Regions from separate parts of the Halobacillus trueperi genome, predicted to be linked through region 2. Evidence: a T-box and tRNA genes for the amino acid it is inferred to sense, from the RefSeq annotation. Region 2 holds a T-box; the other holds one or more tRNA genes.

Region 1 (3,810 bases), on a different contig from region 2:
ATATCTTGTCCCTGAAAAACAGAGACTCACAGAGATCTGGTGATGAAGGCGAAGAGGTCACACCTGTTCCCATGCCGAACACAGAAGTTAAGCTCTTCAGCGCCGATGGTAGTCGGGTTTACCCCCGTGAGAGTAGGACGTCGCCAGGTTTCAATAATATTCCAACGTAGCTCAGTGGTAGAGCAATCGGCTGTTAACCGATCGGTCGTAGGTTCGAATCCTACCGTTGGAGCCATATGGAGAGTTGTCCGAGTTGGCCGAAGGAGCACGATTGGAATTCGTGTAAACCGTTACCACGGTTTCGAGGGTTCGAATCCCTCACTCTCCGCCATCTAACATTGGCCCGTTGGTCAAGTGGTTAAGACACCGCCCTTTCACGGCGGTAACACGGGTTCGAATCCCGTACGGGTCACCACTTATCGGAGGATTAGCTCAGCTGGGAGAGCACTTGCCTTACAAGCAAGGGGTCGCAGGTTCGAACCCTGCATCCTCCACCATAACGAAAATCAATATCATGAGTTCTTAAAAGAATTCACATTATCGCGGGGTAGAGCAGTCTGGTAGCTCGTCGGGCTCATAACCCGGAGGTCACAGGTTCAAATCCTGTCCCCGCAACCAAATTATTCATTTCACTACGTCGAATGATCATCCTAGTTAAATGAAAATAGTAGTACTAACAAGTACAACCAAATTGGTCCGGTAGTTCAGTTGGTTAGAATGCCTGCCTGTCACGCAGGAGGTCGCGGGTTCGAGTCCCGTCCGGACCGCCACTTTAAATCAGTAAATACATAGTTTGGCTCGGTAGCTCAGTCGGTAGAGCAACGGACTGAAAATCCGTGTGTCGGCGGTTCGATTCCGTCCCGAGCCACCATTTAGCCGGCCTAGCTCAACTGGCAGAGCAACTGATTTGTAATCAGTAGGTTGGGGGTTCAAGTCCTCTGGCCGGCACCATCTGAAAGTTTTTCAGCGTGGAGGGATAGCGAAGTTGGCCAAACGCGGCGGACTGTAAATCCGCTCCCATCGGGTTCGTAGGTTCGAGTCCTACTCCCTCCACCATTTATTTTCAATCAAATAGGGGTATAGTTTAATGGTAAAACTACGGTCTCCAAAACCGTCAATGTGGGTTCGATTCCTACTACCCCTGCTTTTCAATTATGGCGGTTGTGGCGAAGTGGTTAACGCACCGGATTGTGGTTCCGGCATTCGTGGGTTCGATTCCCATCAGCCGCCCCATTATATCGATAAAGAAACATATATATTGGGCCATAGCCAAGCGGTAAGGCAACGGTTTTTGGTACCGTCATGCGCTGGTTCGAATCCAGCTGGCCCAGCCACTTTAATTGCGGGAGTAGTTCAGTGGTAGAACACCACCTTGCCAAGGTGGGGGTCGCGGGTTCGAATCCCGTCTCCCGCTCCAAAAAAATCACATATTCAATCGAACTTGAATATGATACAATCGTAATTGAACGTGATATGGCGGCATAGCCAAGCGGTAAGGCAGAGGACTGCAACTCCTTTATCACCGGTTCGATTCCGGTTGCCGCCTCCATAGACACATGCCGGTGTGGCGGAATTGGCAGACGCGCACGACTCAAAATCGTGTTCCTCACGGAGTGCCGGTTCGACCCCGGCCACCGGTACTAATGAAATGGTTAAGAGACGTCCTTCGGGGCGTCTTTTTTCGTATATAAAATGGATCGTGCGTAGTGTTTGCCCCCTTGCGAATTAATTTCGAAGGGAAATGATTACATGCGCAAACTAACGCAAGATCAATTTATAGAGGAATTCGTTATTCACGGACTAGAGGAAAAGTATGCGAAACTAACCGAGCGACTTTTTAATTTCATGAGCGAAGAGGATGGGGCAGACTTTATCGATCTGTATTTCGTTGAAGGCGTCGGCCATATCGGTTCATCCGAAGACGGCGAATATATTTACGTTACGGAACGGGGAAACGGTCATGACTAGGCGAAGGAATGCGAAGATAGATACGTCATCGAGAATGGAATCGAATAAGTAAACGAAAACGACCGTCCCCGGATTTCGAGGGGGGTCGCTTTTTTTTGGCTCTACAATATTTGTTAGGGTCTTAGAAAATTCGGCATAAAAAATGCACACAAGCTCCTTGTCTACTACACTTGAATTGTCGAGAAACAAGCAAGCAAGGAGTTGTATGCACATGCATTTTAACATGATATTACCAGGATTAGAAGACGTTAAGGTAACTCAAATGGAAGAAAGAGCTGGTGTGTTAGATTCCGAAACACGTACACACATGTCCTCAATGCAGAGAAACGACCTCTAATGTCCATGATTACCGTATTCAAAAGGTTCAGCACCTCAAATTATTTGAACGCTCCACCTATCTTTACTATAGGCAACGCCGCTATGCCTGTGTATGTGGGAAGCAATTTGCGGAGTCTAATCCCATTGTCGAGCGTTATCAGTGACACACGAAAGAGTGGAACCAAGCGCTGGGGCTTCGAGTGATCCAGGGCATGAATTTCAAAGATACAACTGCCCAGTTCCGCACATCCCAAACCACCGCCATGCGTCGCTTTGATAAGGTTTCAGCGCCGATGTTGAAGAAGTTGGATAAGTTACCTGAAGTGATTGCGATCGATAAATACAAAGGTGATACGAAAGCCGGTAAATATCAAGTCATTATAGGAGACGGGTACACAGGTGAACCGTTGGACATCTTGCCGGATCGGTCCGTAAAAACGGTCAAACAATACCTTCAATCAAAAGGGCAAAACGTCCAAATTGTGATTATGGAAATGAGTCATTCCTTTAAATCAGCTGTTCAAAAAGCACTGGGAGATCCGATAATTGTCGCCGATCTCTTTCACTTTTGTCGATACATTTATTGGGCTTTAGAAAAAGTGCGCCGCAGAGTACAGAAGGAATTTCATGAGTACGATCGCAAAAAGTGTAAACGTATGAAGCATATCTTTTATAAATCGTATGACCGCTTAAGTCAAAAGCAGCATTGGCATTTGGAAAGGTATTTAGGTATGTCAGAGTATTTACGTACCGCTTATGGAAAGCATTCCGAAGCTGGTTTGAGGCAGCGAAACGAAACGGAACAACAGCGATTCACGAAGTAAAAGCATCGCTATATAGGTATTACGAACAAGTGAAAGCCAGTGGTTTAATAGAGTTCAATCAGGCCGTTCAGACCCTGAAGAATTGGCAAGTTGAAGTGCTGAATAGCTTTTCCTTCAATTACAGCAATGGTTTTATTGAGGGGTTGAACAATCAAACTTAAGTCATTAAACGGATTGCGTTTGGATTTAGAAGATATGATCGCCTTCGATTTAAGGTATTACTGCATCATCAATTCAAAGAATTAAAAGACTTTCAAGTAGGATAAGGAGTGGGAACAGGCTTCCCACCCCAACAATTGACGTAGAACCTTTTTTTATCCATTATCGTTATGAGGTTCGACTATTTCGCCCATGAACTTTGAGATTACGTATTCAACGTTTCTGGAATAATATGAGAATACTTTTCGTACAAGTCATGCAACTATCGCCGTAAATAAACTAACAATATAAAGTAATTGTTCCCATTTTAAGACTAAACATATAGCTGCTATTTAGAGGCTTTATCAAGCATTGCATATTTTATAGGAGGGATGGAAAGGATGGAGAGAACGGGAATAGGTAAAATCAAGCTTAGGATAACTTGCAGGAGGGTAAATACTAGTAAGGTTGAGTTAATATTCATGACTTGTTAAAACTTACCTTTAGAGGTAAAATTGTAATACGAATACAATCTTAACCCTATTTACTCTTCTCTAAACAG
Region 2 (4,225 bases):
CAAATCTCTTCTATAAAGAAGAAATGTTTTGACGTACTGGTTGGTTCGTTCAGTTTTCAAAGATCAAATACTGCCTTACCCGACAGTAATCAAATTCTAGCATAATTGACTATATATCGTCAATAGGTTTCATAGAATTTGTTGAAATAAATCTCTTAATGAGATGTTTTGGGCGCTGCTGAATAAGCAACGTTATCTATAATACACGGTGAACTTTTCCTCGTCAATAGTTTTATAGAATTTCTTTTTGTAATTTCAAATGCCATTAAGAAACGGATAACATAAAAGCCCCTTCTATATAGAAAGGGCCGCTTCAATGTAGATGTCATAACTCTTAAGGTATGAGGTATAGAAGTGTTGTAAAAAATATCATTGGTTGAAGCTTACCGCATAATAATCAACGACTATGTTAAAAAACGAGCTCCCCCTGCCATTTCAACATTCCGCCTTCCATGTTTTGTACGTTCCCGAATCCTCGTTCTTTCATGAATTCGGCAGCGTTCATGCTGCGGCGACCGGAACGGCAAATCATCACATACTCTTGATCTTTAGGCAGGCTCTCAATTTTTTCAGGAATATCCCCAAGACGTATATGCTTAGCATTCGGTACCATTCCTTGTGAAACTTCTTCATCTTCTCTTACATCGATTATGGTAAAGTCATCATTATTATTGATTTTCTCTTCCACTTGTTGGGGCGTGATCTCTTTAATTTGATTCATTTTCATCCCTCCATATTAATCGTTTGCACATTTATTTTAATTTACTGTTAATTAAAGTCAAGGCATATGATCACTAACAAATAAAGCACCCTGCTCATAAAAACAGAGTGCTTACAAATCATTTAATTGGCTACGATGTTGACTAGCTTTCCTGGTACAGCGATAACTTTCCTAACTGTCTTTCCTTCTAACCACTGCTTAACGTCTGCATTTTCAAGTGCTTGCTTTTCGAGATCTTCTTTGGAAGCCTCTTTATTCACCATCATTTTCGCACGCACTTTACCCATAACCTGGACAACGATTTCCACTTCATCTTCTACAAGTTTGGATTCATCAAACGCTGGCCAAGGCTGATAACTGATCGTTTCAGAGTGACCAAGCTTTTGCCACAATTCTTCTGCAAGGTGTGGAGCGACTGGAGAAAGAAGTTTAACAAAACCTTCTACATACTCTTTTGGTAAAACGTCTGCTTTATACCCATCATTGATAAAGACCATCATTTGAGAGATTCCTGTATTGAAACGAAGGGCTTCAAAGTTTTCCGTCACTTTTTTAACGGTTTCATGATAGACCTTTTCCAACGTTGTATCATCAGTATTTTCTTTGACCGCCTCGGACAATTCGCCCTCGGTAACGAATAATCTCCATACTCGATCAAGGAATCGACGCGCCCCATCCAAGCCATTTTCAGACCATGCGACAGAAGCATCAAGCGGTCCCATGAACATTTCGTATAGCCTCAAGGTGTCTGCACCGTGAGAATAGACGATATCATCTGGATTGACAACATTCCCTTTGGACTTACTCATTTTTTCATTATTCTCACCAAGAATCATCCCTTGGTTGAATAGCTTTTGGAAGGGTTCTTTCGTTGGTACGACTCCAGCATCGTACAGGACTTTGTGCCAGAAACGTGCATACAACAAGTGAAGAACGGCGTGCTCAGCACCACCAATATACACATCGACCGGAAGCCATTTTTTCAATGCTTCATAATCAGCGAACGTTTCCTCATTATTCGCATCAATATAACGCAGGTAATACCAGCAGCTACCTGCCCATTGAGGCATCGTGTTCGTTTCCCTGCGCCCCTTCATCCCTGTTTCAGGATCCACGACATTGACCCATTCATCAATATTAGCAAGTGGGGATTCCCCTGTGCCGGATGGTTTAATTTCCGTCGTTTTCGGAAGTTCGACAGGTAGTTCATCTTCTTTGACTGCGGTAATCGATCCGTCTTCCCAGTGGATGACAGGAATCGGCTCACCCCAATAGCGCTGACGGCTGAAGAGCCAGTCACGAAGGCGATAAGTCGTTTGTTTCTTACCTTTACCGTTTTCTTCAAGCCATTGGATCGCTTTTTCGATCGCTTCATCTTTCCCAAGACCGTTCAAGAAGTCAGAGTTGATGTGCGGACCATCCCCTGTGTACGCTTCTTCCTCGACATTCCCACCCTCTACGACTGGAATGATTGGAAGGTCAAATTTCTGAGCGAACTCAAAGTCTCTTTCATCATGAGCAGGGACCGCCATAATGGCACCACTGCCGTAGCTCATCAATACATAATCAGCCACCCAGATTGGAAGTTTTTCACCATTGATTGGGTTGATCGCATAAGAACCAGTGAATACCCCTGATTTATCCTTAGCCAAATCTGTACGCTCAAGATCACTCTTGTTTTGAGCTTTTTCGATATACGTAGATACGGCATCTTTCTGTTCAGATGTGACGATTTCATCGACCAGTGGATGTTCTGGCGCGACAACAGCATAAGTTGCACCGAATAATGTATCTGGACGAGTGGTAAACACATCGAAAGATTGGTCAAAACCATCAATTTCAAAAGTGACCTCTGCCCCTTCTGACTTTCCGATCCAATTTCTTTGCATATCTTTAATGCTCTCCGGCCAATCCAACTCTTCCAAGTCTTCAAGAAGACGATCTGCATAAGCTGTAATCTTCAGCATCCACTGCTTCATCGGGCGACGTTCTACGGGGTGATCTCCTCGTTCACTACGACCATCGATAACTTCCTCGTTGGCAAGAACCGTACCAAGAGCCGGACACCAGTTCACGGCAACTTCGTCAATATAGGCCAGACCTTTTTCATACAGTTTCAAAAAGATCCATTGCGTCCATTTATAATAATCAGGGTCTGTCGTATTCACTTCTCGATCCCAATCATAGGAGAAACCCAGTTCTTGTATTTGCCGACGGAAGGTGTCGATGTTTTGTTTTGTAAATTCTTCAGGATCATTTCCTGTATCCAGTGCATACTGTTCTGCTGGAAGCCCGAAAGCGTCCCAACCAATCGGATGAAGCACTTCATATCCTTGCATACGCTTCATACGAGAAAGGATGTCTGTAGCGGTGTATCCTTCCGGGTGTCCAACGTGTAGACCTGCCCCTGATGGATAAGGGAACATATCCAATGCATAGAATTTCTCTTTGTCTGAATAGCTGTCTGTCTTGAACGTCTTTTCTTCAAGCCAGTATTTTTGCCATTTCTTTTCAATGGTCTTATGATCAAAAGCCATTTCATTGCCTCCTCATAATCTCTCTAAAAATATAAAAAGCCCCTCATCCCAGTATGGGACGAGAGGCTTGATTCCCGCGGTACCACCCAAATTAACACATATGTGTTCAACTTGATGTCAATAACGGCGACCACACCGGCAGAAACTACTCGGGTTCACTTCTGCGACATCCAAGGCGAGTTCATGATTTCCAAGGACAGCTTCCACCAGCCGCTGCCTCTCTATCACTTGAAAGAATCATTACTACTCCTTTTCAACGTCATGCTATTATAACCGTATATTAATGAATGAAAACAGCTTTGTCAAGCGGCATCCGCTCAGTGGATCGTCCTTCTACAAGAAAGGACTGTTCGTGCTACAATACTAAAGAACAATACAATTGGAGGATGCTACATGACGATTGAACGAATTTTAGACTATGCCCATTCTTTGATGAAAAAAACGATAGAACCTGGAGATGCCGTAATAGATGGAACGTGCGGCAACGGTCACGATACTGCCTTTTTAGCTGAACTTGTCGGAGAGCAAGGACATGTGTATGCCTTTGATATCCAGGAAAAAGCCATTACAAACACCAAAAAGCGTTTATTAGAACATGGGCTTGCAAACCATACGAGCCTTATCCATGATTCCCATGCACACGTACAACAATACCTAAAAGACAAAGATCAAAACAACATATCCGCAGCCATTTACAATTTAGGTTATTTGCCAGGCAGTGATAAAAGTGTGGTGACCAAGCCTGAAGGGACGATCCAGTCGCTCGAAAACGTACTAGCTACATTAAAAAAAGGGGGACTGGTGGTTTTAGTGGTATATCATGGACACCCCGGGGGAGCTGAAGAGAAAGATGCCATCCTGGAGTATGTGTCAGAGTTAGATTCCAAACACTATCAAGTCCTTCATTACGGATTTATCAATAAGAAGAGAACACCCCCTTTTATCTTAGCTATCGAGAAACTTTCAT

Evidence for each region. A T-box is a leader RNA that pairs with one kind of tRNA and senses whether it is charged. The one in region 2 lies ahead of leuS (leucine--tRNA ligase), so its partner is inferred to be a tRNA-Leu.
Region 1: it encodes a tRNA-Leu, which carries the amino acid that the T-box ahead of leuS (leucine--tRNA ligase) is inferred to sense. The anticodon was not compared.

The regions. Positions count from the first base shown of each region.
Region 1 is NZ_QUAE01000021.1:247-4,056, forward strand. It holds rRNA gene rrf (5S ribosomal RNA) at 36-149, shown strand; tRNA gene DYE48_RS17425 (tRNA-Asn) at 161-235, shown strand; tRNA gene DYE48_RS17430 (tRNA-Ser) at 239-331, shown strand; tRNA gene DYE48_RS17435 (tRNA-Glu) at 341-415, shown strand; tRNA gene DYE48_RS17440 (tRNA-Val) at 422-497, shown strand; tRNA gene DYE48_RS17445 (tRNA-Met) at 542-618, shown strand; tRNA gene DYE48_RS17450 (tRNA-Asp) at 694-770, shown strand; tRNA gene DYE48_RS17455 (tRNA-Phe) at 796-871, shown strand; tRNA gene DYE48_RS17460 (tRNA-Thr) at 876-951, shown strand; tRNA gene DYE48_RS17465 (tRNA-Tyr) at 971-1,056, shown strand; tRNA gene DYE48_RS17470 (tRNA-Trp) at 1,074-1,144, shown strand; tRNA gene DYE48_RS17475 (tRNA-His) at 1,158-1,233, shown strand; tRNA gene DYE48_RS17480 (tRNA-Gln) at 1,260-1,334, shown strand; tRNA gene DYE48_RS17485 (tRNA-Gly) at 1,343-1,417, shown strand; tRNA gene DYE48_RS17490 (tRNA-Cys) at 1,476-1,549, shown strand; tRNA gene DYE48_RS17495 (tRNA-Leu) at 1,559-1,640, shown strand; gene DYE48_RS17500 (hypothetical protein) at 1,750-1,968, shown strand; partial or broken gene DYE48_RS17505 (ISL3 family transposase) at 2,174-3,376, shown strand.
Region 2 is NZ_QUAE01000023.1:123-4,347, forward strand. It holds gene DYE48_RS18025 (rhodanese-like domain-containing protein) at 410-721, opposite strand; gene leuS (leucine--tRNA ligase) at 844-3,258, opposite strand; T-box leader at 3,310-3,524, opposite strand; gene mnmM (tRNA 5-(aminomethyl)-2-thiouridylate-methyltransferase MnmM) at 3,652-4,225, shown strand, end outside.